DNA from 2 places in the Ramlibacter sp. JJN2-2R genome. Region 2 is predicted to be linked to the other one. Evidence: predicted binding sites of a transcription regulator. Region 2 holds the regulator's gene; the other holds the start of a gene.

Region 1 (10,937 bases), 540 kb from region 2:
CGGCCATGGCCTGGCCGCCGCCGAAGCTGACCTGCCGCGGGGCTTCGCCACCGGGCAGCAGCTTGATCGCGCAGTACTTCAGCTCGGGGATCTTGGCCACGGGGTCGAGCGCGTCGTTGGTGACGCGATTGATCGCCGCCTCGTAGTAGCAGAACGCGACGAACACCGTGCCGCGTGGCGAGTTCTCGTCCGCCCGCGCGTACAGGCTCACCTGGCCGCGCCGCGATGCGATGGTGATCACCTCGCCGGGCTTGACGCCCAGGTCGGCCAGGTCCAGCGGATGGACCATCGCGACCGGATCGGGTTCGATGGCATCGAGCACCGTGGCGCGGCGCGTCATGCTGCCGGTGTGCCAGTGCTCGAGCTGCCGGCCGGTGATGAGGACCATCGGGAACTCGGGGTCGGGGCGCTCCGCGGCCGGGATGATGTCCGCCGGCACGAAGCGCGCCTTGCCGCCCTCGCGCGGGAAGCTGTCGACGAACACCACAGGCTGGCCGGGGTCGCCTTCCTGCGTGCAGGGGTAGGTGACGGCGTGCTCGCGCTCGAGCCGGTCCCAGGTGATGCCGGCGATGCTGGGCATGGTGTGCCGCATCTCGTCGAACACCTCGGCCACGCCGGGATAGTTCCAGTCCAGGCCCATCTGGCGCGCCATCTCCTGGATGATCCACAGGTCCTGGCGCGCGTCGCCGGGCGGATCGATGGCCTGCCGGCCCAGCTGCACCAGGCGGTCGGTGTTGGTGAACGTGCCGGTCCTCTCCGGGAACGCGCTGGCGGGCAGCACCACGTCGGCCAGGGCCGCGGTTTCGGTGAGGAAGATGTCCTGCACGACCAGGTGCTCGAGCCCGGCGAGCGCCTCGCGCGCATGGTTGGCATCGGGGTCCGACATCGCGGGGTTCTCGCCCATGATGTACATGCCCTTGACCCGCCCCTCGGAGGCGGCGTGCATCACCTCCACCACCGTGAGCCCGGGCTGGGCGTCCAGGCTGCCGGGCTGCAGCTTCCAGGACTTCTCGAAGCGGGCCCGCACGTCCGGGTCCGCCACTTTCTGGTAGTCCGGGAACATCATCGGGATCAGGCCGGCGTCGGAGGCGCCCTGCACGTTGTTCTGGCCGCGCAGGGGGTGCAGCCCGGTGCCGGGGCGGCCGATCTGGCCGGTCATCAGCGACAGCGCGATCAGGCAGCGCGCGTTGTCGGTGCCGTGCACGTGCTGCGACACGCCCATGCCCCACAGGATCATCGACCCCTTGGAGGTGGCGTAGGCGCGCGCGACCTCGCGCAGCGTCTGTGCGTCGATGCCGCAGATTGGCGCCATGCGCTCAGGGCTGTACTCAGCGACGTTGCGCCGCAGCTCGTCGAAGCCGATGGTGCGCGCATCGATGAACGACTGGTCGACCAGGCCCTCCTCGACGATGACGTGCATCATCGCGTTGAGCATGGCCACGTCGGTGTCGGCCTTGAACTGCAGGTGCCGCCAGGCCAGCCGCGTGAGGTCCGACTGGCGCGGATCCATCACCACCAGCCGGGTGCCGTGCTGCACGGCGTTCTTCATCCAGGTGGCGGCCACCGGGTGGTTCACCGTGGGATTGGAGCCGATGATGATGATCAGCTCGGCCTTGGTGACGTCCATCACGGGGTTGGACACCGCGCCGGAGCCGATGCCTTCCAGCAGCGCCGCCACCGACGAGGCGTGGCACAGACGCGTGCAGTGGTCCACGTTGTTGGTGCGAAAGCCCGTGCGCACCAGCTTCTGGAACAGATAGGCCTCCTCGTTGCTGCCCTTGGCGGAGCCGAAGCCCACCAGCGCGTTGGGGCCGGATTCGTCCCGGATGCGGCGCAACGCGCCGCCCGCGACGGCCAGGGCCTCTTCCCAGGTCGCCTCGCGGAAGACGTCGAGCACCTGGTGCGGCTCGAGCGTGCCGTTCGGCAGCTTGGGCGCGTCGGCGCGCCGGATCAGCGGCTTGGTGAGCCGGTGCGGGTGGTGCGCGTAGTCGAAGCCGTAGCGTCCCTTGACACACAGCCGGCCGTGGTTGGCCGGGCCGTCGCGCCCCTCGACGAACAGGATCTTGCCGTCCTTGACGTTGTAGGTGAGCTGGCAGCCGACGCCGCAGAACGGGCACACGGAGGCCACCTGCTTGTCCGGAACCGGCAGCGCGGCGTCGCGCGCGGGCATCAGCGCCCCGGTGGGGCAGGCCTGCACGCACTCGCCGCAGGCGACGCAGGTGGACACGCCCATGGCGTCGTCCATGTCGAACACGATCTTCTCATTCTCGCCGCGCCAGGCCAGGCCGATGACGTCGTTGACCTGCTCGTCGCGGCAGGCGCGCAGGCACCGGGTGCACTGGATGCACGCGTCCAGGTTGACCGCGATGGCCGGATGCGAGAGATCCGGGCCGACCTGCCGGCGGGCGGCGAAGCGGGGCTTGCCCAGGTCCAGGCGCACCGACCACTCGTCCAGCTCGTTGTGCCGCGTGTAGTCGGCCTCCGGCATGTCGGACTGCAGCAGCTCCAGCACCATCTTCTGCGCCGCGACCGCGCGCGGCGTGGCGCTGTCGACCTGCATGCCCTCGGCGGGCGCGCGGCAGCAGCTGGGGGCGAGCACGCGCTCGCCCTTGATCTCGACCATGCAGGCGCGGCAGTTGCCGGCCGGGTCCATGCCCGGCTTGTAGCAAAGGCGCGGGATCTCCTGGCCCAGGCCCAGGCGGTCGGCGACCTGGATCAGCGTCTCGCCGGCCCGGCCCTCGACCGGCTGGCCGTTGAAGGTGAATCGCACCGGCGCAGTCTCGACCTGCGCCAGTTCGGCGCGCGTGACGGCATTCATGGGGTCGTTCCCGGAGTGTCAGGGCGGGCCGGCAGGCCCAGCTCGTGGGGGAAGTAGCGGATGACGCAGTCCACCGGATTCGGGGCCGCCTGGCCCAGGCCGCAGATCGATGCGTCGCGCATCACCGCCGAGAGTTCGCCCAGCAGCGCCACGTCCCAGCGCGGCTGCTCGATCAGGCCGAGCGCCTTGGCCGTGCCGGCACGGCAGGGTGTGCACTGGCCGCACGACTCGTCCTTGAAGAAGCGCATCAGGTTGCGGGCGGCGTCCACCGCGCGGTCCTGGTCGGACAGCACGATCACCGCCGCCGAGCCGATGAAGCAGCCGTGCGGCTGCAGCGTGTCGAAGTCGAGCGGGATGTCGTTCATCGACGCCGGCAGGATGCCGCCGGAGGCGCCGCCGGGCAGATAGGCATAGAAGCGGTGGCCGTCCTGCATGCCGCCGCAGTGCTCGTCGATCAGCTGCTGGATGGTCACGCCCGCGGGCGCCAGCTTGACGCCGGGACTCTTGACCCGGCCCGAGACGGAATACGAGCGCAGGCCCTTGCGCCCGTTGGCGCCCTGGCTGCTGAACCACTGGGCGCCCTTCTCGAGCAGCTCGCGCACCCAGAACAGGGTCTCGAAGTTGTGCTCCAGCGTCGGCCGGCCGAACAGGCCCACCTGCGCCACGTACGGCGGCCGCAGGCGCGGCATGCCGCGCTTGCCCTCGATGGATTCGATCATCGCCGACTCTTCGCCGCAGATGTAGGCGCCCGCGCCGCGTCGCAGCTCGATGCGCGGCAGCCCCGACGACGGCGGGGCGGCCTGCAGGCGGTCGAGCTCCTGCTGCAGCAGCTGGCGGCAGTCGTGGTACTCGTCGCGCAGGTAGACGTAGATGGCGTCGATGCCCACCGCCCAGGCGGCGATGAGCATGCCCTCGAGGAACCGGTGCGGGTCGCGCTCGAGGTAGAAGCGGTCCTTGAACGTGCCGGGCTCGCCCTCGTCGATGTTCACCGCCATCAGCCGCGGCGCCGGCTCGCTGCGCACGATGCGCCACTTGCGGCCGGCCGGGAACCCCGCGCCGCCCAGGCCGCGCAGGCCCGACGATTCCATCGTGGCGATCACGTCCTCGACGGGACGCTCGCCGCGCAGGCACTGCTCCAGCAGCCGGTAGCCGCCGGCGGCGCGGTACTCGTCCAGGCCGATGAAGCCGGACGGCGTGCCGCGCACCTCGCCCTGCCCCACCAGCTGCTGCACCTTGTCGGCCGTGGCCCTGGGAACCGCCTTCTGCCCCACCACCGCCGCGGGCGCCTGCTCGCAGCGGCCGATGCACGGCGCCGCGATCACGCGCACGTCGGTGCCCAGCAGCGCCGGCAGCTTGTCCAGCAGCTCGCGCGCGCCGGCCAGCTCGCAGGCGAGCCCGTCGCACACGCGCACCGTGAGCGCCTGCGGCGGCTCCTGGCCCTCGCGCACCACGTCGAAGTGGTGATAGAAGGTCGCGACCTCGAACACCTCGGTCTGCGCCAGGCGCATCTCCTGCGCCAGCGCGGACAGGTGGTCGGTCGACAGGTGGCCGAAGCGGTCCTGCAGCAGGTGCAGGTTCTCGATCAGCAGGTCACGGCGATGCGGGCCCGGGCCGAGGAGCTCGCGCACCTCGGCGAGCGCCTGCTCGCCGGGCTTGCGGCCCCGCGGGCCGCGCCGCTTGCGCTGGCGCAGCGGCTCGCCCTCGGGGACGATGGGGATGAATCGTGCGTTCAAACGTGGCTCACAGGAGACCGGCGGCGCGGGCCCACTGGTACTTCGCGCCCAGGATTTCCACCGGGATCTCGGTGGAGTATGCATAAGCGGGGATGCCGTGCTCGTACAGGTACTGCGCGGCCTCCTCGACCTCGACGTCGCCGGCGAGCGAGGCGACCACCGGCTTGACCTTGCCCTTGGCCTTCATCTCCTCGACCACCTCGACCATGTTCCTGGCGAACACCATCGGCGGGGTGACGATGGTGTGCCAGTAGCCCAGGATCAGCGCATGGATGCGGTCGTCCTCCAGGCCCAGGCGCACCGTGTTCATGTAGGTGATGGGCGGCTCGCCGCCGGTGATGTCCACCGGGTTGCCGGCCGCGCCGAACGGCGGGATGAACTTGCGGAACGCCGCGTCCAGGTCGGCCGGCATGGGCTTGAGCAGCTTCAGGCCGTTGTCGACGCAGGCATCCGACAGCAGCACGCCCGAGCCGCCCGCGCCGGTGATGATCACCACGTTCTCCCCCTTCGGGGTGGGCAGGATCGGCACGCCGCGCGCGAAGTCCAGCATCTGGCGCAGGCTCCTGGCGCGGATCACGCCCGACTGGCGCAGCACGTCGTCATAGATCTTGTCGGTGCCGGCCACGGCGCCCGTGTGCGAGCTGGCGGCCGCCGCGCCCATCTCGGTGCGCCCGGCCTTGAGCATGATGACCGGCTTCTTCTTGGAGACGCGCTTGGCCACTTCGGCGAACGCGCGGCCGTCCTTGAGGTCCTCGGCGTGCTGGGCGATCACCTTGGTGTTGTCGTCCTGCTCGAAGAACAGCAGCAGGTCGTCCTCGTCGATGTCCGACTTGTTGCCCAGGCCGACGATGGCCGACACGCCCATCTTGGCCGAGCGCGAGTAGCCGATGATGGCCATGCCGATGCCGCCGGACTGCGACGACAGGGCCGTGGAGCCCTTGTAGTCGTAGGCCGTGCAGAACGTCGCGCACAGGTTCGAGGGCGTGTAGTAGAAGCCGTAGATGTTCGGCCCCATCAGGCGGATGTTGTACTCGCGCCCGATGCGCTGCAGCTCCTCCTGGCCTTCGACGTTGCCGGTCTCGCCGAAGCCCGAAGGGATCAGGATGGCGCCGGCGATCTTCTTCTCGCCGCACTCCTTCAGGGCGCCGGCCACCAGCTTGGCGGGAATGGCGAACACGGCCGTGTCGATCTCGCCCGGGATGTCCTTGACGCTCTTGAAGGCCTTGAGGCCCATGATCTCGGCCTCCTTCGGGTGGATCGGGTAGATCGTGCCCTTGTAGCCGCCGTTGATCAGGTTCTTCATCACCGAGTTGCCGATCTTGCCGGCCTCGTTGGACGCGCCGATCACCGCCACCGCCTTGGGCCGCATGATGCGGTTCATCGAGGTGACGACGTCCTTCTCGTCGGGGCGGTAGCGCGGCGCCTTCTGCGCGAAGTTCACCACGATGCGCACGTCGGCGGCGATGGCGCCTTCCTCGCTGGCGAACACCGGGTTCAGGTCCATCTCGGCGATCTCGGGGAAGTCGGAGACCAGCTGGGACACGCGAACGATGGTGTCCTGCAGCGCCTCGCGGTGCACCGGTTTGCCGCCGCGCACGCCCCGGAGCATCTCGGCGGCCTGGATCGAGTCGAGCATCGAGGCGGCGTCCTCGCGCGTGGCCGGGGCCAGGCGGAAGGTGACGTCCTTGAGCACCTCCACCAGCACGCCGCCCATGCCGAAGGCGACCAGCTTGCCGAAGCTGTCGTCGGTCATCGCGCCGACGATCACCTCCTGGCCGCCCTTGATCATCTGCTGCACCTGCACGCCCACGATCTTGGCGTCGGCCTTGTACTTCTTCGCATTGGCGATGATCTGCTCGTAGGCGCTGGTGGCCTCGTCGGCGTTCCTGACGCCCACGATCACGCCCCCGGCCTCGGTCTTGTGCAGGATGTCCGGCGAGACGATCTTCATCACGACCGGGAAGCCCATCGAGGCGGCCATCTTCGACGCGTCGGCGGCGCTGGAGGCCACGCCCTCCTTGGGCACGTTGATGCCGTAGGCATCGCACACGAGCTTGCCCTCCGGCGCGGTGAGCGCGTCGCGCCCTTCCTTCTTGACCGCGTCGAGGATCTGGCGGACCTTGGCCTTGTCGCCCTGGAAGTTGCCCATGTCTGTCTCCTTGGAAAAAGTATGCTCCACAAGCGGGGCGCGGCCCCGCGCCATGACCCTCAGACGACCTTGGTCTCGCGCAGCTCGGCGATCTGGTCGCGGGTGTAGCCCAGCTGGGCCAGGATCTCGTCGGTGTGCTCGCCCAGCAGCGGCGAGCGGGTGACTTCGGTGACGCTGTCGGACAGCTTGATCGGGTTGCCCACGCTCAGGTACTTGCCGCGCTTGGGATGGTCCACCTCCACGATCGTGCCCGTCTCGCGCAGCGACTGCTCGGCGGCGATCTCCTTCATCGACAGGATCGGCCCGCACGGGATGTCGTACTTGTTCAGGATGTCCATGGCCTCGAACTTGGTCTTGGTCATGGTCCACTCCTCGATGCGCGAGAAGATGGTCTTCAGGTGCGGCAGCCGCGCCTTGGGCGTGGCGTAGTTCGGGTCGGTGATCCAGCCTTCCTCGCCGATCACCTTGCAGATGGCCCCCCACACCGGCGCCTGCGTGATGAAGTAGATGTACGCGTTGGGGTCGTGCTGCCAGCCCTTGCACTTCAGGATCCAGCCCGGCTGGCCGCCGCCCGAGGCATTGCCCGCCCGCGGCACCGCGTCGCCGAACTCGGTGTCCGGGTACTGCGGGTACTCCTGCAGCACGCCGGTGCGGTCCAGCCGCTGCTGGTCGCGCAGCTTCACGCGGCACAGGTTCAGCACCGCGTCCTGCATCGCCGCCAGCACGCGCTGGCCGCGGCCGGTGGTGTTGCGCTGGTACAGCGCCGTCACGATGCCCAGCGCCAGGTGCAGCCCGGTGCCCGAGTCGCCGATCTGCGCGCCGGTCACCAGCGGCGGGCCGTCGTCGAAGCCGGTGGTGGAGGCCGCCCCGCCGGCGCACTGCGCCACGTTCTCGTACACCTTGCAGTCCTCGTACGGGCCGGGGCCGAAGCCCTTGACCGAGGCGACGATCATGCGCGGGTTGATCTGCTGGATGCGCTCCCAGGAAAAGCCCATGCGGTCCAGCGCGCCGGGAGCGAAGTTCTCCACCAGCACGTCGCACTGCTTGATCAGCTCCACCAGCACCTCCTTGCCCTTGGCACTCTTGGTGTCCAGGGTGATGGAGCGCTTGTTGTGGTTCAGCATCGTGAAGTACAGGCTGTCCACGCCCTCGATGTCGCGCAGCTGCCCGCGCGTGGCGTCGCCTTCGCCCGCCTTCTCGACCTTGATCACGTCGGCGCCGAACCAGGCCAGCAGCTGCGTGCAGGTGGGGCCCGATTGGACGTGGGTGAAGTCGAGGATCTTGACGCCTTCCAGTGCTTTGCTCATTGCTTGCTCTTTCGTTGAACTCTTGGCCCGCCGGTGCGGATCAGGCGGCCTTCTTCTTGGCCGCGCTCGGGTTGAGGCTGGTGATGCGGCCGCTCTCGGTGCCGGCGGTCTCGTCGATGATGGCGTTGATCAGCGTCGGGCGGCCCGAGGTGATGGCCTCGTCCAGGGCACGGCCCAGCTCCGCCGGCGTGGTGGCGCGCACGCCGACGCCGCCGAACGCCTGCATCATCATCTCGTAGCGCGCGTCCTTGACGAACACCGTGGGCGCGACGTCGCCGCCGCGCGGGTTGACGTCGGTGCCCTTGTAGACGCCGTTGTTGTTGAACACGACCACGCACACCGGCAGGTTGTAGCGGCAGATCGTCTCGACCTCCATGCCGCTGAAGCCGAAGGCGCTGTCGCCCTCGATCGCGATGACCGGCTTGCCGGTGGTGACCGCGGCGGCGATGGAGTAGCCCATGCCGATGCCCATGATGCCCCACGTGCCGGCATCCAGGCGCCGACGCGGCTCGTACATGTCGACGATGCTGCGCGCGAAGTCCAGCGTGTTGGCGCCCTCGTTGACGACCATCGCGTCGGGACGCGCCTTGACCGCCTCGCGGATGACGTTGAGCGCGCTGTGGAAGTTCATCGGCGAAGGATCCTTCGCCAGCGTCTCGGCCATCTTGGTCAGGTTCTTGTCCTTGCGGTCGGCGATGGCGCCGGTCCACTCCGCCGCCGGCTTGGCCCAGCCGGCGCGCACGGCGCCGAGCATCGCGGACATGCACGAGCCGATGTCGCCCACCACCGGCGCGGCGATCGCCACGTTGCTGTCGGCCTCGACCGGCGAGATGTCGACCTGGATGAACTTCTGCTTGCCGGCGTCCTTGGACGAGGCGCCGCCCCAGGTCTTGCCCTTGCCGTGCGACAGCAGCCAGTTCAGGCGCGCGCCCACCAGCATCACGACGTCGGCCTCGGCCAGCACGTAGGAGCGGGCGGCCGACGCGGACTGCGGGTGCGTGTCGGGCAGCAGGCCTTTGGCCATCGACATCGGCAGGTACGGGATGCCGGTCTTTTCGATGAACTCGCGGATCTCGTTGTCGGCGCGGGCGTACGCCGCGCCCTTGCCCAGCAGCACCAGCGGGCGCTTGGCGGCCTTGAGCACGTCGATGGCGCGCGCGACCGACTCGGGCGCGGGGATCTGGCGCGGCGCCGGATCGACCACCTTGATCAGCGACTGGCGGCCGGCCTGCGCGGGCAGCGACTGCGTGAACAGCTTGGCGGGCAGGTCCAGGTACACGCCGCCGGGCCGGCCGGAGACGGCGGTGCGGATGGCGCGCGCGATGCCCACGCCGATGTCCTCGGCGTGCAGCACGCGGTAGGCCGCCTTGCACAGCGGCTTGGCGATCGCGAGCTGGTCCATCTCCTCGTAGTCGCCCTGCTGCAGGTCGACGATCTCGCGCTCGCTGGAGCCGCTGATCAGGATCATCGGGAAGCAGTTGGTGGTGGCGTTGGCCAGCGCGGTCAGGCCGTTGAGGAAGCCGGGCGCGGACACCGTCAGGCAGATGCCGGGCTTTTGCGTGAGGAAGCCGGCGGCGGCGGCCGCATTGCCCGCGTTCTGCTCGTGGCGGAACGAGATCACGCGCAGGCCCTCGGCCTGCGCCATTCGCGTGAGGTCCGTGATCGGGATGCCCGGCAACGTGTAGATCGTGTCGATGTCGTTGAGCTTCAGGGCCTCGATCAGGAGGTGGAAGGAATCAATGGTGTCCTGGGACTGCGCGTCGGTGCTCATGGAGTCTCCTCGAAATCGGTGAACTGTCGCGGTCTATGATAGGAATCCGTCTCGAAAGAAGCTCTTGATCGCGGTCAACTTTTGCCCCACTCCAGGCGCGCGCGGCCCCCTCGCGGTTGCGCATTCTTGACCGCGGTCAAGCGCGTGCGCCGGCTCGCGATCACCCCTGCATGAACAACCCCACTCCCGTCTCGATCGAAGAGCATCCCGAGCGCAACGTCATCCGCGTGCAGCTGGCCCACAACGTGTTGCTCAAGGGCATGACGGCCGGGCAGATGATGGAGCTGGAGCCGCAGCTGTCCATCATGGACTGCAGCAAGGGCTACTGGCTGCTGCACCAGGGCGTGCACGAGATGGAGCAGTACTTCATCCTCGACGGCGTGCTCAAGCGGGTGGTCGCCAACCCGGCGGGCAAGCAGATGATCCTGCGCTTTGCCGCCGAGGGCGAGATGGAGACCAGCTATGCCGCGTGGCGGCTGGGCACGCCGGCGCCGTACAGCATCGTCTGCGTGACCCGGGCGCGGGTGGCCAAGCTGCCGCTGCGCGACTGGGTGGCGTACATCGAGCGCAATCCGGCCCTGAAGCAGGCCTTCGAGTACTCGGTGATGCACCACATGAGCGACATCATGGCGCACACCATCACGCTGCACCTGCTGGATGCGCCGGGCCGCGTGCAGCGCTTCATGCGCAAGCACGCGGACCTGGCCGAACGGTTGCCGAAGAAGGAACTGGCGACCTACCTGAACCTGTCGGCCGAGACGCTCAGCCGCCTGAAGCAGCGCGGCAAGATCTGAGCGGCCGCCCGCTCAGGCGGCGCCGGCCTCGCGCGCCGCGCGATCCATCTGGGCCTTGCGCATCGGCCGTAGCACGAACCACGCCATCAGCGCCGCGATCGCATTGAGCGCCGACGCGGCCAGGAACACCGAGTGCCAGCCGCCGGTGGCTGCCGCCAGCACGCTGGACAGCGGCACCAGCAGCGAGGCCGTCCCCTTGGCCGTGTACAGCAGCCCCGCATTGGCGGCCGCGTACCTGGAGCCGAAGGTGTCCGCGCAGGTCGAGGGGAACAGGCTGTAGATCTCGCCCCAGGCGAAGAACACCAGGCCGGTGAGCACCACGAACATGATCGGATCCTGGCCGAACTTGAACAGCGCCAGGATGC
Region 2 (10,937 bases):
CAGTCGTAGGTGGCCGAGACGCCCCAGCGGCGGATGCGCTCGCCCTCGACCGTGCCGCGCTTGGCCAGCAGGTCCAGCGTCAGGCGCTCGCCGCCCGCCAGCGACTCGCGCCAGTTCAGGTGCAGGTGCCGCTGGTCCGGGTTCTGCCGGTTGTCGGCCACCAGCTGCAGCATGAGCGAGCGCGCCTCGCCCCAGCGCCGCCCCGCGGCCACCGTGATCGCGTCGTTGGGGTCGAAGTTCAGGTTGGCATAGGGCCGCAGGTTGGTGCGGCCCAGCCCGGCACCCGCGACCCACGTGGAGCCGACCTCGGCGTAGAGGCTGCCGCCCCGAAAGCCGCCCGAAGCCACCTGCACCGACGGCTGGACGCGCAGCGCGCCGGTGTCGAACTGGCGGTCCCAGCCGGCCCGCCACTGCTGGAAGCCGTTGGAGCGGTCGTCGTACCAGCCCAGCCACGCATTGCCGAGCCGCGAGGTGTGCCGCAGGTTGACGTCGTGGGCGGGGCCTGACGGCGTTCCGCCACCGGACAGGTGGTACTCGCCGAGCGTGAGCTTGAAGGGATGCTGCTCCGGGTCCTGCGCCCGCGCCGGACCGAGCGCGCCGGCAAGGATCAGCAGCAGGGCGAGGCGGGGGGCGAACGGGACGGTGGGCATGGCGGGCGATTGTGAGGCCGGCCGGGCATGACCTGCCGCAAGCCGGGAAGGCCGGGCGCGGCGCATCATGGCTTTCGCACCGGCGAGCGTGGCGCGAGGGACGGCGCCGGCGCGACGCACCATGACGCCTTCCATCCCCTCCCGGCCGACCGGCGGCTGCCGGCCCGCGCGTTGCCTGGCCATTTCACAGGCGTCCTCGCTGGCGTCGTCGCGAGCGTCCTTGCGCGCGTCTTTGCGCGCGTCGTGGCTGGCGGCGCTGCTCCCGGTCCTGCTGGCCGCCGGCTGTGGCACGACGCCCGTGGCACCGACGGCAACCGACGCACCGGCGCCGCCCGCCGCGTGGGCGCAGCCGGTGCCGGCCGGTGGCGCGCCGGCGCCGGCCTGGTGGCGCGTTTTCGGCGATCCCACGCTGGCGTCGCTGGTGGCCGATGCGATGGCGGCCAACACCGGCGTCGCGCTGGCGCAGGCCAATCTGCGCGAGGCCCGCGCCGCGCGCGAGCAGGCCGCCGCGGCGCTGCTGCCCGTGGTGGCGGGCTCCGTCAGCGCCGCTCGCAGCCGCACCGCGGCCACGGCCAGCCGCAACACCGCCAGCGTCGGCCTGGACGCCTCGTGGGAGGCCGACCTGTTCGGCGCCAACCGCAGCGGCGTGCTCGCGCAGGCCGCGCTCGAGCGCGCCGGCGCCGCGACCCTGGCCGCCACCCGCGTGTCGGTGGCCGCGGAGGTGGCGCTCGCCTACGTGGACCTGCGCGTCGCGCAGCAGCGCGCCGCGGTGGCGCTGGCGAACCTGGCCGCGCAGGAGGACACGCTGCAGATCAGCCGCTGGCGCAACCAGGCGGGGCTGGCGACGTCGATCGAGGTCGAGCAGGCCACCACGGCGGCCGAGCAGACGCGGGCGCAGGTGCCCGCGCTGGGCCGGGCCGCCGACCAGTCCGCGCATGCGCTCGCCGTGCTCACCGGCCGCGCCCCCGGCGCCTTGCTGGCGGCGCTGCGCCAGCCGGCCGCCGTGCCCGCGGGGACCGGCGAGGTGGCGATCGCCTTCCCGGCACAGCTGCTGCGGCAACGCCCCGACGTGCTGGCGGCCGAGGAGCAGTTGCGCGCCGCCGCCGAGCGGGTGGCGCAGGCCGACGCGCAGCGCAAGCCCGGCCTCGCGTTGCAGGGCAGCCTCGCCTGGACCGGCGCCACGCTGGGCGCGGTCGGCAGCACCGCGGCCGCGGCGTCGCTGCTCGCCTCGCTGGCCCAGCCGCTGTTCGATGGCGGCGCGCGCGATGCGGTGCTCGCCGGGCGCGAAGCGGCGCTCGATGCCGCGCGCGCCGCCTACCGCGCCCAGGTGCTGCAGGCGCTGCAGGACGTCGAGGACGCGCTGGCCGGACTGGCGGCCGGGCGCGAGCGCGTGGCCACGCTGCAGCGCGCCGGCGAATCGGCGGCCAATGCCCAGCTGTTGGCGCAGCATCGCTACACCGCCGGGCTGATCGACTTCCAGACCGTGCTGGAGACCCAGCGCACGCTGCTGAACGTGCAGGACGCCGTCGTCGCGGCGCGCGGCGAACTGGCCACGGCCCGGGTGCGCCTGTATAAGGCGCTCGGCGGCGGCTGGCTGCCGGGCGGTGCGGAGGCTCCGTCATGAACGACGCCACCCGCACGGCTTTGGAGGACCTGGTCGGGGCGGGCGTTCGCTCGCGCCGCCGCCGGCTGGCCGCCTGGATCGCGGCCGGAGCGGTCGTGCTGCTGGCGGGGGCTTGGTGGCTCCTGCGCACGCCCGCCGACACCGGGCCGACCTACCTCACCGAGCCCGTCGCGCGCGGCGACCTGGTGGTCAAGGTCACGGCCAACGGCACCTTGCAGCCCACCAACAAGGTCGACATCGGCAGCGAACTCTCGGGCACCGTGGCCAAGGTGCACGTCGACGTGAACGACCGCGTGGCCAAGGGCCAGGTGCTCGCCGAGCTGGACACCACCAAGCTGCGCGACCAGGTCGCCCGCTCGCGCGCCGCGCTGGGCGTCGCGCTGGCCGGCGCCCGGCAGGCCGCCGCGACGGTGGAGGAGGCGCGGGGCAACCTGCAGCGGCTGCAGGAGGTGGCGCGCCTGAGCGGCGGCAAGGTGCCGTCGCGCAGCGAACTGGCGACGGCGCAGGCGGCGCTCGCGCGGGCGCAGTCGCAGGTCGCCAGCGCGCAGGCCGGCATCGCCGACGCGCGGGCGGCCGCGAGCGTGGACGAGACCAACCTGCGCAAGGCCTCGATCCGCTCGCCGATGGACGGCATGGTGCTGTCGCGCGCCGTCGATCCGGGCAACGCCGTGGCCGCCTCGCTGCAGGCGGTGACGCTGTTCACGCTGGCCGAGGACCTCACGCGCATGAAGCTGCAGGTCAACGTGGACGAGGCCGACGTGGGCATCGTCAAGGAAGGGCAGCAGGCCACCTTCACCGTCAGCGCCTATCCGAACCGCGACTACCCGGCGACGATCCGGCGCGTGAGCTACGGCTCCACCACCAAGGACAACGTCGTGACCTACGTGGCGGAACTGCAGGTGGACAACGAGGACCTCTCGCTGCGGCCCGGCATGACGGCGACGGCCTCGATCCGCGCGGCCGAGCGCCGCAACGTGCTGCTCGTGCCCAACGCGGCGCTGCGTTTCACGCCGGCCGCGGCGGCCGCGAGTGCCGGCGGCGGCATCACCGCCAGGCTGCTGCCGCGCATCCCGCAGCAGCCCAAGCGCGCCTCGACCCGCAGCACGGCGGGCGCGCGGCAGGTCTACGTGCTGGAGGACGGCCAGCCCCGGGCCGTGCCCGTCACCGCCGGCCTGTCGGACGGCCGCCTGACGGAGGTCGCGGGCGGCGGGCTGCAGCCCGGGGCGGCCGTGGTGGTCGAGCAGCGGGCGGAGGCGGCCCGGTGACGGCGGTCGCCGGCGACACGCCCCTGATCCGCCTGCGGGGCATCAGCCGCGTCTACGGGCAGGGGCAGGCCGCGCTGTACGCGCTGCGCGACGTCGACCTGGACATCCGGCGCGGCGAGTTCGTCGCCATCATGGGCCCCAGCGGCTCGGGCAAGTCGACCTGCATGAACATGATCGGCTGCCTGGACACGCCGAGCGCGGGCGAGTACCTGTTCGACGGCATCCCGGTGCACACCATGACGCGCGACCAGCGCGCGCGCCTGCGCCGCAGCCAGCTGGGTTTCGTGTTCCAGGGCTTCAACCTGCTGCCGCGCACCTCGGCGCAGGAGAACGTGGAGCTGCCGCTGCTGTACCGCGGCGAGGATGCCGCCACCCGCCGGGCCAAGGCGCGCGAGGCGCTGGCTGCGGTGGGCCTGGCCGGCCGCGAGGCCCACACGCCGGCCGAGTTGTCGGGCGGCCAGCAGCAGCGCGTGGCCATCGCCCGCGCGCTGGTGACCGGTCCCACCGTGCTGCTGGCCGACGAGCCCACCGGCAACCTGGACAGCCAGCGCGGCGCCGAGATCATGGAGCTGCTGCGCGGGCTGAACACCGGGCGCGGCATCACCATCATCATGGTCACGCACGAGGCCGAGATGGCCGCGTACGCGCAGCGCGTGGTGCGGTTCGTCGACGGGCACATCGCCAGCGACGAGCGCACGCCCCGCAAGGCCGCCGGCGCGGCGGAGGCGGCCTGAGATGTGGTGGAACACCTTCCTGCTGTCGCTGCGCGAGATCCGGCGCAACCTGATGCGCTCGTTCCTCACGGTGCTGGGCATCGTGATCGGCGTGGCGGCCGTGATCACGATGGTGACGCTGGGCAACGGCGCCACGCTCTCGGTGTCCAACCAGATCTCCAGCCTGGGCAGCAACCTGCTGATGGTCCGCCCCGGCCAGCGGCTCGGCCCCGGCAGCGACCAGGCCGGCGCCGCGCCGTTCAAGGAGGCGGACGCCCAGGCCCTTGCCACCCAGGTGGGCGGCATCCGCGCCGTGGCCCCCTCGCAGGGCAGCGGCGTCACCGCCGTCTACGCCGGGCGCAACTGGTCCACCTCGGTCACCGGCTCCACGCTCGACTACTTCGAGACCAACAACCGCAAGGTCGCCGCGGGGCGGCTGTTCACCGAGCCGGAGGTGCGCAGCGGCGCGGCCGTGTGCCTGATCGGCGAGACGGTGCGCCGGCAGCTGTTCGGCGGCACCGACCCGCTGGGCCAGCAGCTGCGCGTCAAGCAGTTCTCCTGCCAGGTGATCGGCGTGCTGGCCGCCAAGGGGCAGGCCGGCATGGGCCAGGACCAGGACGACCTGGTGGTGCTGCCGCTGCACACGGTGCAGCGGCGCCTGACCGGCAACCAGAACGTGGGCACGCTGCTGGTATCGGTGCGCGACGGCGCCGACGCCGACCAGGTCAAGCAGGCCATCCGGCAGCTGCTGCGCGAGCGCCGCAAGCTGAGCGACGCGGACGAGGACAACTTCAACATCCTTGACACGCGCCAGATCGCCGAGACGCTGTCGGGCACGACCAAGGTGATGACCATGCTGCTGGGGGCCGTGGCCGCCGTCAGCCTGCTGGTGGGCGGCATCGGCATCATGAACATCATGCTGGTGAGCGTGACCGAGCGCACGCGCGAGATCGGCGTGCGGCTGGCCATCGGCGCGCTGGAGCGCGAGGTGCTGCTGCAGTTCCTGATCGAGGCGGTGGTGCTGTCGTCGGTGGGCGGGGTGCTCGGCATCGCGCTGGCGATCGGCGCGTCCGTGCTGCTGGCCCGGCTGATGCACGTGCCGCTGGTGTTCGATCCCTCGATCGTGCTGCTGGCCTTTGCCTTCTCGGCCGCGATCGGGGTCGTGTTCGGCTACTTCCCCGCCCGTCGCGCCGCCCGCATGGATCCCATCGAGGCCCTGCGCCACGAGTGACGGGGCCTCCCCGAGGCACGTGCGGCCTAGGAATCGTCCTAGGCCGCCTCGGCGGTCCGCCCGGCCGTTTTCCGGAGCACTCCGAGCCGCGGTTCGGAGCCCGCCGATGTCGGACGGCGGCGACGCCGGGCAAAGTCCATCCCATGCCCAGCGCCATGCATCACGTGAGAGTGTTCCTCGCCGACGACTCCGCCGCCATCCGCGAGCGGGTCGCCCAGCTGCTGTCGGTGCGCGAGATGGACATCGTCGGCCAGGCCGAGACGCCGCAGGGATCCATCGACGGCATCCTGGCCGCCCGGCCGGACGTCGTCGTCCTGGACGTGCAGCTCGAGGGCGGCACCGGCCTGCAGGTCCTGCGCGCGGTGCGCCAGGCCGAGCCCGGCATCGCCTTCGTCGTCTTCTCCAACAACTCGGCGCCCGCCTACCGCAAGCGGTACCTGGGCGAGGGCGCCGACCGTTTCCTCGACAAGAGCAGCGAGTTCGACCAGCTCGCCGCCGCCGTGGCCGACGTCTCGGCCCGTCCCGTGCACTGATTTCCCAAGGACCAACAATGAACAACACCGCGACCCTCGAAGCAGCCCGCCCCGCGCCGATGAAGTTCATCCCCGTGCGCGACACCCGCGCCCCGGCGCCGACGACGCTGACCACGCTGTGCTCGAGCTGCCACCTGAAGGACCTGTGCCTCCCGTGCGGCCTCACGGGCAACGAGGTGGAGCGGCTGGACGGCCTGATGTTCGGCCGCCGCAAGGTCAAGGCCGGACAGACGCTGTACCGCGAGGGCGAGGGGTTCCACAACATCTATGCGGTGCGCAGCGGCACGTTCAAGTCCAGCCTGACGCTGGCCGACGGCCGCGAGCAGGTCAGCGGGTTCCACATGGCCGGCGAGCTGATGGGCCTGGACGGCCTGGCGCAGGGCCGCCACGCCAGCAGCGCCACGGCGCTCGAGGACGCCGAGATCTGCTCGATCCCGTATTCGCAGCTGGCCGAGCTGTCGGTGGGCAGCACCAACCTGCAGATGGTCATGGGCCGCCTGATGAGCCGCGAGATCGTGCGCGAGCACAGCCTGATGGTCCTGCTGGGCAGCATGAACGCCGAGGAGCGCCTGGCCGCGTTCCTGATCAACATCTCGCAGCGCATGAAGGCGCGCGGCTACTCGCCCAGCGAGTTCCACCTGCGCATGACGCGCGCCGAGATCGGCAGCTACCTGGGCATGAAGCTCGAGACCGTCAGCCGCACCTTCTCGGCCTTCCAGCAGCAGCGCCTGCTGGAAGTGGACAAGCGCCACATCCGCATCCTCGACCTGCCGGGGCTGACCCGCGCGCTCGAAACGCGCGTGCACTGAAAGCGAGGCCAGGATGACCACCCACTCCGCCCTGCAGGTCCTGCGCGACGAACACGGTGCCGTGGCCGCGGTGCTGCGGTCGCTGGGCATGATGCTCGATCGGGGCCCGGGCGACGCGCCCGGCCGCTTCTTCGACGTGATGCGCGCGATGCTGTTCTACATCGACGAATTCCCCGAGCGGCTGCACCACCCGAGCGAGTCGAACCTGCTGTTCCCCAAGATCGCCCGCGCCCGGCCCGACCTGATGCCGGTGATCCAGAAGCTCGAGGCCGACCACATGCAGGGGGAAGGGCGGGTGCGCGAGCTGCAGCACCTGCTGCTCGGCTGGGAGCTGCTCGGCGAGCCGCGGCGCGCGGCCTTCGCCGCGGCGCTGGGCGCCTACGTGGAGTTCTACCTGGGCCACATGCGCGCCGAGGAGACGCTGCTGCTGCCCGCCGCGCAGGCATCGCTGGGGCCGCAGGACTGGGCCGAACTGGACGCCGAGTTCGCGGCCGGGCGCGACCCGCTCACCACCGACGTGCGCGATCCGAGCTACGACCGGCTGTTCACGCGCATCGTGCTGAGCGCGCCGGCGCCCGTGGGCGTGGGCCCCGCGCTGGAGCGCCAGGCGGCCTGATTCAGCGGCCGGACGGCCGCTCGCTGCGCGACTGGCGCCTGCTTTCCAGGTGCGCGCGCACGCTGTCGGCCCGGTCCCCGACGGCGGCGACGGCTTCCTTGACCTGCTTCTCGCTGGTGTTGAAGTGCCGGGCCCACGCGCAGACCGCGTAGTCCCAGGTCACGTCGATGCGTTCGTCCTTGCGGCCGCTCGATGTCCCGTTGCTGCCCGACATGGCTGGCTCTCCAGGTGATGGTGTGGGTGGATGGGTGGCTGGCACGGATGCTAGGCAGGCTCGGCCGCCGGGGCTGTAGGACGAGGTTGATCGCCGCTGCGATCCCCCGCCGTGCCCGGCCGGGCGCAGGCCGCGTGGTACCTTCGCCGCCATGAGCCCCGCGCCGTCCGCCGCCCCGCTCTCGTTCGAGGAACGCTACGCCGCCCTGCGCCGCGACTGGCGGGCGCAGCTGCCGGCGCGGCTGGCCGACGTGCAGGCCCGCCTGGCCGCCTGCCGCGCCGCGCCCGCCGACGGAGCGGCGCTGGAGGAACTGCATCGCGCGGTGCACACGCTGGCCGGATCGGCCGGCACGTTCGGGCTGGACGCGCTGGGCGAGCGCGCCCGCGCGATGGAGCAGGAACTGGAGCAAGCGATGGAGCGGCCCGCCCGCACCGCCTCGGACTTCGAGGGCGCCGGGCTCGCGCTGCGCGCGCTGCTCGCCGCGGCACCGCAGGACTGAAGGCGGTGGCGCAGGCGATCCGGGCCCTCCTCGTCGACGACGACCCGCTGCTGCTGGGTCTGCTGGCCGCTTTCCTCGAGTCGCGCGGCTACGAGGTGGCGCAGGCCGCCGACGGCGCCGAGGCGCTGGAGCAGCTGGCGCAGGGGGGCTTCAACCTGGTGGTCACCGACCGCCACATGCCCCGCATGGACGGCCTCGCGCTGTGCCGCGCCATCCGCGCGCGGCCCGGCGAGCACTACGTCTACTGCATCATGCTCACCGCCTCCGCCGACCACCAGGCACTGCAGGTGGCGATGGAGGCCGGGGTCGACGACTTCCTGGCCAAGCCGCTGCGGCCGGCGGAACTCGGCGCCCGGCTGCACGCCGCCGAACGGGTGCTGGCGCTGGAGGCCGGGCTGGCGGCGCGCAACGACGAGCTCAGCCGCGCCTACGGCCAGTTGAGCCGCGACCTCGAACTGGCCCGCACGCTGCAGCGCTCGCAGCTGCCGCCGGCGCAGGCGTTCGGCCGCCTGCATTGCGAGGGCTGGTTCGAGGCGTCCAGCTACGTCGGCGGCGACCTGTACGACTATTTCCCGCTCGGCGAGCGCCTGCTCGCCTTCTACCTGGCCGACGTGTCCGGCCACGGGGTGGCGGCGGCGATGGCAGGCGTGGCCGCCCAGCACCAGCTGCGCTCGGCGTCGCAGCAGGTGGCGCGGTCGATCCGGCCCGACGCGCCGCTGGGCGAGGCCGCGGTGGCGATCCTGCGGCGCTTCAACGACCATTTCCTGCGCACCAACGTGAGCGACCTGTACCTCACGCTGGCCTTCGGCCTGGTCGATCGCGTCGCCGGCATGGCCGCGCTGGTGCAGGCCGGTCATCCGCCGGCGCTGCACGCCGCGCCGGGCGCGCGCGAGTTCACCGCGTTCGGCGAAGGCAGCGTGCCGGTCGGCATCCTGCCCGACCCGGGCTGGGAGGCGTGCACCGTGCCGCTGGCGCCGGGCAGCCGGCTCGTGCTGTATTCCGACGGCGTGCCGGACTGCCGGCGCGCGGACGGGGCGGCGTTCGGCGAGCAGCGGCTGCACGAGCTGCTGGCGGCGCATCGCTCGACCGCGGCGGCGGACTCCTGCCGCGCGCTGGCCGAGGCCCTGCATGGCTGGCGGTCCGGCGCCTTCGACGACGACGTCACGCTGCTGGTGGTGGAGGCGGGTTGAGGCATGCGGGCAGGGCGATGGCTGCAGGCCGGCGCGGTGGCGATGCTGTTCGCCCACGGTGCGGCCATGGCTGACTGGCAGCTCGCGCACGACGAGCGCTTCGCCGCCGGGCGCGGTCCGGACGCGGCGTGGTGGCGGCTGGAGAGCGGCTTCGTGCGCAACCGCGAGGACCAGTACTACACCGAGCGCAACCTGTCGGTCGAGGGCGGCGCGCTGCGGCTGCAGGCGCGGCGCGAGGAGGTGCCCAACGCGCAGTGGCGCGCCGGCAGCCGCGACTGGCGGCTGTCTCGCCGCACCGCGCAGTACACGTCCGCCTCGCTGGTGGCGCGCCAGCCCATGCAGTACGGCCGCATCGAGGTGGTCGCGCGCACCCCTTCCGGGGCGGGCGCCTGGCCGGCGATCTGGCTGGTGCACGAAGGCGAGGGCGTGTATGGCGAGATCGACATCTTCGAGGCCGTCGGCAAGCATCCCGACACCGTGTTCGCCGGCGTGCACTGGGGGCGCGAGCCGCGCACGCGGCGGCACCGCAACGACAGCCGCGTCGTGCCGGGCTTCGAGGGCAGCTGGCACACGCACACGCTGGAATGGACGCCCACCGCCGTGCGCGTGCTGCTCGATGGCCAGCCCTGGTTCAGTTTCGATCCCGACGAGGCGCGGCTGGCCGGCGGCGTCGATCCGCTGCGCCAGCCGATGACGCTGCGCATCAACCTGGCCCTGGGCGGCTCCTGGGGCGGCCCGATCGACGAGGCGCGGCTGCCGGCCTCGTTCGACATCGCCTCGGTGCGGATCTGGCGCTGGCTGCCGGGCGGCAACGACGCGGTGGAGCCGGTGCCGACGCCTGCCGCTGCCGCGGGCGGCGCCGATGCGGCCCGTGCCGACGCGCCGCCGACGACGCCGGCGCCGCAGCCCGCCAGGGCACCGATGCGGTGGGGCCGCTGATGCGCCGGTGGCTCGCCGCTTCGTCCCTGCTCGCGCCGGCGCTCGCGCTGGCGCAGGCCGCCGCCGCCCCGCCCGTGCAGCAGCGCGGCGGCACGTTCATCGAACCGCCGGCGCAGGTCGATCCGGCGTACACGCCGGCCGGGCCCAACCAGCCGGCCGAGGCGCGCGCGCCGGACGCATCGTTCACCCTGCGCCTGACGCTCGACCTGCCGCTGCGCGGCGCCGCCGCGGCGGGCGCCGCCACGCAGGGCACCCGCCCGGGGTCGCCGACCGTGCAGGCGCTGCTGCGCTGGCGGCCCTGGCAGGACGGCTGGTTCGTGCAGGGCACGGCGTTCGGCTACCTCGACGCCGCCCGGCAGCGCTCCTGGGACCCGGACTTCACCTACGCCCTCGGCTACGACGACGGGCAGGCCGGCCACTGGGCGGTCTTCTATGCCAACTACACCGGCACCCGCTGGCGCCCCGACGCGCGGCGCGGCGAGCAGCGCTGGAACGCCGACCAGGGCCAGTGGACCGCCAGCTACCGCATCGAGCTGCCGCCGGCCTGGCGGCCTTGGCTGCTGGCCGGCGACGGCGATGCCGCGCTGTGCCATGCCGACGCCAACCTGGTGCCGCGCTTCACCCGCGTCGAGGGCGGCCTGGGCAGCGGCAAGG

The links. The regulator FNR, encoded in region 2, switches genes on or off when oxygen is low (the NO sensors DNR and NnrR bind a similar motif). The targets are predictions, from matches to a motif close to TTGATNNNNATCAA.
Region 1: a site for FNR is predicted at 9,843-9,856, ahead of oxc (oxalyl-CoA decarboxylase). Genes of this name have one in related genera too.

The regions. Positions count from the first base shown of each region.
Region 1 covers NZ_CM173226.1:876,286-887,222, reverse strand. Annotated here, with positions in the region: gene fdhF (formate dehydrogenase subunit alpha) at 1-2,818, opposite strand, end outside; gene AC3ANR_RS04355 (NAD(P)H-dependent oxidoreductase subunit E) at 2,815-4,551, opposite strand; gene AC3ANR_RS04350 (acetate--CoA ligase family protein) at 4,559-6,700, opposite strand; gene frc (formyl-CoA transferase) at 6,760-8,007, opposite strand; gene oxc (oxalyl-CoA decarboxylase) at 8,048-9,778, opposite strand; gene AC3ANR_RS04335 (Crp/Fnr family transcriptional regulator) at 9,949-10,572, shown strand; gene oxlT (oxalate/formate MFS antiporter) at 10,585-10,937, opposite strand, start outside.
Region 2 covers NZ_CM173226.1:1,420,107-1,431,043, forward strand. Annotated here, with positions in the region: gene AC3ANR_RS06980 (hypothetical protein) at 1-650, opposite strand, end outside; gene AC3ANR_RS06985 (efflux transporter outer membrane subunit) at 871-2,274, shown strand; gene AC3ANR_RS06990 (efflux RND transporter periplasmic adaptor subunit) at 2,271-3,539, shown strand; gene AC3ANR_RS06995 (ABC transporter ATP-binding protein) at 3,536-4,273, shown strand; gene AC3ANR_RS07000 (ABC transporter permease) at 4,275-5,483, shown strand; gene AC3ANR_RS07005 (response regulator) at 5,639-6,016, shown strand; gene fnr (fumarate/nitrate reduction transcriptional regulator Fnr) at 6,076-6,825, shown strand; gene AC3ANR_RS07015 (hemerythrin domain-containing protein) at 6,839-7,441, shown strand; gene AC3ANR_RS07020 (DUF3606 domain-containing protein) at 7,443-7,655, opposite strand; gene AC3ANR_RS07025 (Hpt domain-containing protein) at 7,807-8,154, shown strand; gene AC3ANR_RS07030 (PP2C family protein-serine/threonine phosphatase) at 8,160-9,344, shown strand; gene AC3ANR_RS07035 (glycoside hydrolase family 16 protein) at 9,411-10,283, shown strand; gene AC3ANR_RS07040 (hypothetical protein) at 10,283-10,937, shown strand, end outside.